DNA from 3 places in the Roseateles sp. FW301-B2 genome. Region 3 is predicted to be linked to each of the others. Evidence: predicted binding sites of a transcription regulator. Region 3 holds the regulator's gene; each other region holds the start of a gene.
What was found. Region 3 encodes sigma-54, which starts transcription at its own class of promoters, with help from an activator protein. Its sites were predicted from a motif close to TGGCANGNAANCTGCTTT; they were not measured.

Region 1 (2,265 bases), on a different contig from region 3:
CGACCGACCGTGAACGGCCTGCCGCTCACGGGCGAATCGGTGGCCTTGAAGAGCGGCGATGTGATCGAGTTGGCGGGTACGCAGATGCAGTTCCTGCAGGGCTGAGCGTGCAGCTTTTCACGCTGGGCTTTGCCGGCCTGCCGTGCACCCCAAGGGGTGAGGAAAAACACCAACTTCCTGCCTTGCGGCTTTGGCCCAGGGGCGTAAATTGCGGGGCTGACCACCGCTACCCTCGGGTAGCGTTCCCGGGCCCCTGATGGGCTCGTCTCCAGAGCCCCTCATGAAGATTCGCGTCCTGGGTTGTTCCGGCGCCATCGCCGCCGGTTTCAAGACCACCTCCTTCCTGCTCGATGAGGACGTTCTCATCGACGCGGGCACCGGTGTGTGCGACCTCGATCTGGAGGCGATGGCGCGCATTGATCACATCCTGCTCAGCCATTCGCACCTGGATCATGTGCTGGGCATACCGTTGATGGCGGATGCTGTCATGCGCCAGCGCACGCAGGCCGGGCGCCCGCCCATCCAGGTCCATGCCCTGCCGCAGACCCTGGATGCCTTGCGACAGCATGTGTTCAACGGCGTGATCTGGCCCGATTTCACGCGTCTGCCGGATCGTGAACACCCCATCCTGCAGTTCCGTCCCTTCGCCGTCGGCGAGCGCCTGGAATTCAACGGGCGCACCGTCGAGGTATTGAGTGCAGCGCATACCGTGCCTGCCGTGGGCTTTGCCGTCGATGGCGGCGCGGCCGGCCATTGGGTCTTTACCGGTGACACCGGCCCCAACCCCGCGCTTTGGCAGCGCCTGGCCGGGCTCAAGCTGGCGCATCTCGTCATCGAGACGGCGTTTGGCAACGAGGAATGCGAGCTCGCCGAGCTCAGCCGGCATCTGTGCCCGCGCATGCTGGGTCAGGAGCTGGCCAAGCTGGCCGGCAGCGCCGACGTGCACATCACCCATATCAAGCCGGGCGAGATTGCCGCCGTGATGGCCGGCGTGCACGCGCTCACGACCGCACACCGTATCGCGGCGCTGGAGGCCGGGCGGGTGTTCAGCCTGGGCTGACGAAAGCTGTCAGCCACAAGGCGATGAGACCGAATGCGTCGGTCGGACTGACGAAAATTGTCAGCGCTGCCCGCCAAGTCCCCGGTGGTCCGTGACGCGCATCACGAAAGCGGCCCAAATCCAGGCTGGCACGACCCCTGCATTCAAGGGGGTGTCTCTACCCCTCAATCCTTTTCTTGTACGGAGTTGTCTATGAAGCGCGTTCAACAAGGTTTCACCCTGATCGAACTGATGATCGTGGTCGCCATCATCGGTATCTTGGCTGCTGTGGCACTGCCGGCTTACCGTGACTACACGGTCAAGGCCAAGGCGTCGGAGTTGTATGCGCTCGCAGGTCAGCCCAAGGCCAATATTCAGGAGTGGGTGACGGTGAAGAGCACTTTGCCGGCAGCCGCTGACATCGCCATGCCCACCCTGACCGCAGGTTCGATGGCCTCGAGCATCACCTGGGATGGTGCCAAAGTGACCGTTACCGGCAGCGCCAAGGAAGCTGCACTCGACGGCAAGACTATTATTGTGAACGCCTCCTTGCCCGCCGGCGCGGAAGCTGTAGTTTGGACCTGTTCCGGCGGCTCGGTTGATCCGAAGTACCTGCCCGCAAGCTGCAAGGGCTCTTGAGCGAACGTTGCTCAGCTAAGCGAAAACGGGGCGCTGCCCCGTTTTTTTGCGTTTGGGATCATGGGAGGCGGGTGGTGGTCCTTGTACAGATCGCATGCGGTATCTATTTACTGGTCGTGCCCCTGGCCTATTCGTTGCTGGGTGGCAGTGCTTCCGCACATGACTTTGCACGCGTTGTGCAACTGCCCCTGCTGGCAATCTCGGCGCTTGCCCTGCTGCTGACGACGCGGCGTGAGCCCCAACTGTCCACTGCTTACCGGTTGCTTGCGATCGGCTTGGTCGTGCTGGCGCTCCTCTCCGCACTGAGTTCCGCAGTGCCCTTGGCCGCGGTCCGAGAACTGGCACTGTTTGGCGGATTGCTTGCGATGATGCTGGTGATCGCTCGAATGGCGCGCGAGCGTGACTTGCTGAGCTACTTTGTGCTGGGTGCGATGGCAGCCTACAGCGTCCTGTTGCTGTTGGTATTGCTGGCGACAATGGCTACCGGACGCATCGTGCTGGTGTGGGAATTGCCCCTGGGGTTCGACAACCCGCGCTTCTTCAATCACGTCCAAACCGCAGCCATTCCACTGCTGACGGCGTTTACG
Region 2 (2,265 bases), on a different contig from region 3:
GGGTGCAGGTGGCTATGCACAGGTACCTCGCCATGAGAAACATGGGCCTTACATGGAACGGCGCCACCCCACCCGCGAGCACTATACCCAGCGCTTGTATTTTGAACTGACTGAGCGCTCCGCCGACGTGATCGCCCGGCACTGGATCAGCTTAGCGCCTCATGCCATCGTCACGACGTGCACGTCGGGGCTCAGTGGCAATCATTTCAGAAAGAGCCAAAAGAAAAACCCCGCAAAGCGGGGTTTTGGAAACGTATGTCAGCGCTGACGCTTACTTGCGCGAGGCTGAATTGCGTGTCTTAAAACCAAGAGCCATCAGACCGAGTGCCAACACGGCCAATGCGCTCGAATCGGGTTCGGGTACCTGGCCACCACTGCTCTGGCCGCCGCCCGTGCTGGTCGAGCTACTGGTCGAGCTGCTGGTCGAGCTGCTATAGATCATGTCCTGCGACATCAGCGAACCGACCTTGTCAAAGCCTTTCGTGCCGCCATAGTCCTTCATGAACTCGGCCTTCAAGTGCACGGGGTTGAGCGGGTCGAGGCTGACCGTGGCGCCCGTGAAGTCAAACTGCAGCGTCATGTCATCGGTCATGGCCATGACCGGGGACGAAAAGACGCACAACTTGAAGTCCGAAGTCGTGTCAGGACCGCAGCCTTGGGCGGCGAGTTCGTCCTTCGTAAAGAACCATGAATTCCCGGCGACGTTCGGGTCTTCGGACACGGCCACTGCAGTCAGGCCGGTCACATCGCCAATATTCTTAAATCCCAGGCCATACAAGTGAGTGGCCGAAGCCCAATCTCCGCCACCAGGCAGATCCGGGCCGCTCAGAAAGTTCTGGATGCGAAGCTTGAAGCTGTCAGCGTCCACTTGGGAGAACGTGAAGTGCACATTCTGGAAATCCAGAACGAAGTCTGCCTGAGCCGCTGGCGCCAGTGCGACGGTCAGGGCGGCGATCGCGGTGCGGAGATACTTTTTCATGTGAGCCCCTTGGGTTTGACACAGCCACTACGTGTGTACATTGATTTAGCAAAAGTCAGGCCAGCAGCGCTAACCATTTGTATTACAAGACTTTTCTATTTCTTTGCTGGCTGGCTCGGGGGCTGAATGTAAAAAAACCCGACGGATCAGACGCTGGCCGCGTGAGTGCTGCGCAGGCCTCAGCGACTGACCTGAACCGAGGTCGTGGCAGAGTTTCCGGCGGAGTCCTGTGCCACCGCTTGAAGCGTGTGCAGGCCGCGTGCGATCTTGCGCGTGTTCCAGTTGTAGCTGAGGCTGCCGCCACTGCCACTGCCGCTGGCAACGAGCAGTCCGTCCACATAAAGTCGTTGGCGGATGCCGGCGCTGCCACTGTCGTCTGTCGCCGCGACGGTCACGCTAACCGTGCCGGATAGGGTGCTACCGGACTTGGGATTGGTGATGCTGACGACGGGGGGGCTCGTGTCGACAAGCACGGGGTTGGCCACGTTGATCGTTACGGGCGCCGAGCCTTGGCTGTTGCCGGCCGCATCGTAGGCCACGGCGACCAGGGTGTGACTGCCGTTGCTGACCTTGCTCGAGTCCCAGCTGAAACCGAAGGGTGCGCTGGTATCGCTGCCAACGGTGCTGCTGTCTACGCGAAGCTCAACGCGGCTGACGCCTATGTTGTCGCTCGCCTCGGTATTCACCGCTACCAGGCCGCTGACCGTGCTGGCGCTTATCGGTGCGCTGATAGATACGGTGGGCGCCGTCGTGTCCTGCAGCAGCGTGGCCTTGGCCGCCTGCACCGCCGCCGCAGCGTTGACGCGACCGTAGCCATAGTAGCTGTCGCGACCGGCAGCGCCCAAATCGGTGGCTGACGAATACAGGAGCTTTTCAATCTGGCTGTTGGTGAGGCTCAGGTTGCTGGACATCAGCACGCCAATCACGCCTGAGACCACCGGTGTGGCCAGGGAAGTGCCCCACCATGCTTGGTAGCCACCGCCTTTGGTGGTGGTCCAAATGTCCTGGCCCGGCGCGGCTATGGTGACGAAGTCGCCATAGCTGGACCAACTGGTCTTGGTGTCGCTGCTGTCTGTAGCCGATACGGTGATGAGGCTCGTGGTGGGGGTGATGTGCTCGTCTATGCCGTTGTTGCCGGCAGCCGCCACGACCAAGCCGCCCTTGCTGCGCATGTAGTCTGCAGCGGCCTGAACGGTGCTGCTGCCTGAAACGCCGCCAAAGCTGACGTTGGCCACGCGGGCGCCGTTGTCAGCGGCCCAATTCAGCGCGCTGGCCACGGTACTCCA
Region 3 (2,265 bases):
GGGTCAGGGTGCGCATCAGGGGCTCGCCGTCCTGCTGCAGCTGGGCCGGCCGCCAGCCCGGCGCCTGCGAGGCCACCGTCTGCAGCGCGGCATGGGCCGCAATCATCTGCTGCGCGACGATGCCGTCCAGGGTGCGCACCAGGCCCTCGAGCTTCTCGCCCTCGTGGTGGCGCAGCGCCTCGCGTTCATTGGCCAGCCAGCCCAGCGCGAGGACCCAGGCCAGCGCCAGCACCAGCGCCAGCAAGGCCCAGGCGCGCCAGCGCCTCCAGGCATGGACGGCGGGCAGGTCGAGGTGGGACGGGGCGGACATCGAGGGATGCCACGGTACCCAGTCCGCGGGCATCAAGGCTTGATGTTTCTCAATCTGAGGCCGGCTACATGGCCTTGCGCAGATTGGCCGGCGCGATCTTCAGCGCTTCGCGGTATTTCGCCACGGTGCGGCGCGCCACCTGGATGCCCTGCTCCTCCAGCATGCTGGAAAGCTGGCTGTCCGAGAGCGGCTTGGCGGCATCCTCGGCGGCCACGAACTGCTTGATGAGGGCGCGCACCGCGGTGCTGGAGGCATTGCCGCCCGCCTCGGTGTTGAGCCCTGAGCCGAAGAAGTACTTGAGCTCGAAGGTGCCCCAGGGCGTGGCCATGTATTTGGCGGTGGTGACGCGCGAGATGGTGGACTCGTGCAGGCCCAGCTCGTCGGCGATCTCGCGCAGCACCAGCGGCTTCATCGCCAGCTCGCCATGCGAGAAGAAGCCCTTCTGGCGCTCCACGATGGCCTCGGAGACGCGCAGGATGGTGTCGAAGCGCTGCTGGATGTTCTTGATGAACCAGCGCGCCTCCTGCAGCTGCGTGCCCAGCGGCGAATTGCTGACGCCGCCGCGCGTCTGGCGCAACGCATGGGCGTAGAGCTCGTTGATGCGCAGCTTGGGCATCACGTCGGGGTTGAGCGTGACGCGGAAGCCGCGGCCGGACTTGCGCACGATCACGTCCGGCACCACCGCCGCCGCCTCGCTGCGCGCGAACTGGCGGCCCGGCTTGGGCTCCAGCTCGGTGATCATGCCCTGGGCCTCGCGCAGCAAGGCCTCGTCGGCGCCGGTGAGCGACATCAGGCGCTTCAGGTCGCGCTTGGCCAGCAGCTCGAGGTATTGCTTGCAGATCAGGATCGCCACCACCTGGGCCTGGCTGCGCGGCTTGGCGCGCAACTGCAGCAGCAGGCATTCGGACAGGTTGCGCGCGCCCACGCCCACCGGCTCCAGGCTCTGCAGCCACTTGAGCGCGCATTTGAGCGTGTCCAGCAGCTCCTCGCGCGCCTCGGCATCGGCATCGCCCGATAGCGCCTCGGTGAGCTCTTCCAGGCTGTCTTCCAGATAGCCGTCCTCGTTGAGCGACTCGATCAGCACCATCAGCGCGGCGCGGTCGGTCTGGCTCAGCTGCATGCCGGCGAGCTGGGCGTTCAGATGCTCCTGCAGCGAGATGCCGGGGCCTTGCTGTTCGGGGCGTTCGCCATCGTCGTCGCCGCTGCCGCTGCCCGTGCCGGGCGTCTCGCGGATGCCGTCGAAGTCGTCGCGCTCGGTGCCGTTCTCCCAGTCGTCGCGCTCGGTGGTGCCGAAGTCGTCGCCCTTGATCTCGGCCACCGCCTCGCCCTCGCCGCTGCTCTCCGCGCTCACTTCGGCCGCCGAGTCCTCGCGCTGCAGCGGCGCCGCCGCATCCAGGCGCACCGGCGCGGTCTCGCCAAACTCCTCGTCGGTTTCCAGCAGCGGGTTGCTGGTGAGCATCTGCTCCACCTCCTGGTTCAGCTCCAGGGTGGAGAGCTGCAGCAGACGGATGGACTGCTGCAGCTGCGGCGTCAGCGACAGATGCTGGGAGAGGCGTACCTGCAGCGACGGTTTCATCGCTTACATGCGGAAGTTTTCGCCGAGATAGACCTTGCGCACGTCCGGGTTCTCGACGATCTCTTGCGGGGTGCCCTCGGCCAGCACGGCGCCCTCGCTGATGATGTAGGCGCGGTCGCAGATGCCCAGGGTCTCGCGCACATTGTGGTCGGTGATCAGGACCCCGATGCCGCGCGCCTTCAGGAAGCTGATGATGCGCTGGATCTCCAGCACCGCGATCGGGTCCACGCCGGCGAAGGGCTCGTCCAGCAGGATGAAGCGCGGCTGCGTGGCCAGGGCGCGCGCGATCTCGACACGGCGCCGCTCGCCACCCGACAGCGAGGGCGCCGGGCTGTCGCGCAGCTTCTCGATGCTCAGCTCGTGCAGCAGGGTCTCCAGC

Region 1: a site for sigma-54 is predicted at 1,187-1,204, ahead of AC3WQY_RS03490 (pilin). Genes of this name have one in related genera too.
Region 2: a site for sigma-54 is predicted at 1,025-1,042, ahead of AC3WQY_RS08295 (PEP-CTERM sorting domain-containing protein). Genes of this name have one in related genera too.

The regions. Positions count from the first base shown of each region.
Region 1 is NZ_JBYTBE010000003.1:55,485-57,749, reverse strand. It holds gene AC3WQY_RS03500 (FHA domain-containing protein) at 1-105, shown strand, start outside; gene AC3WQY_RS03495 (MBL fold metallo-hydrolase) at 281-1,060, shown strand; gene AC3WQY_RS03490 (pilin) at 1,253-1,678, shown strand; gene AC3WQY_RS03485 (O-antigen ligase family protein) at 1,753-2,265, shown strand, end outside.
Region 2 is NZ_JBYTBE010000009.1:21,519-23,783, forward strand. It holds gene AC3WQY_RS08295 (PEP-CTERM sorting domain-containing protein) at 272-979, opposite strand; gene AC3WQY_RS08300 (S8 family serine peptidase) at 1,159-2,265, opposite strand, start outside.
Region 3 is NZ_JBYTBE010000031.1:26,800-29,064, reverse strand. It holds gene AC3WQY_RS19025 (bifunctional diguanylate cyclase/phosphodiesterase) at 1-310, opposite strand, end outside; gene AC3WQY_RS19020 (RNA polymerase factor sigma-54) at 375-1,886, opposite strand; gene lptB (LPS export ABC transporter ATP-binding protein) at 1,890-2,265, opposite strand, start outside.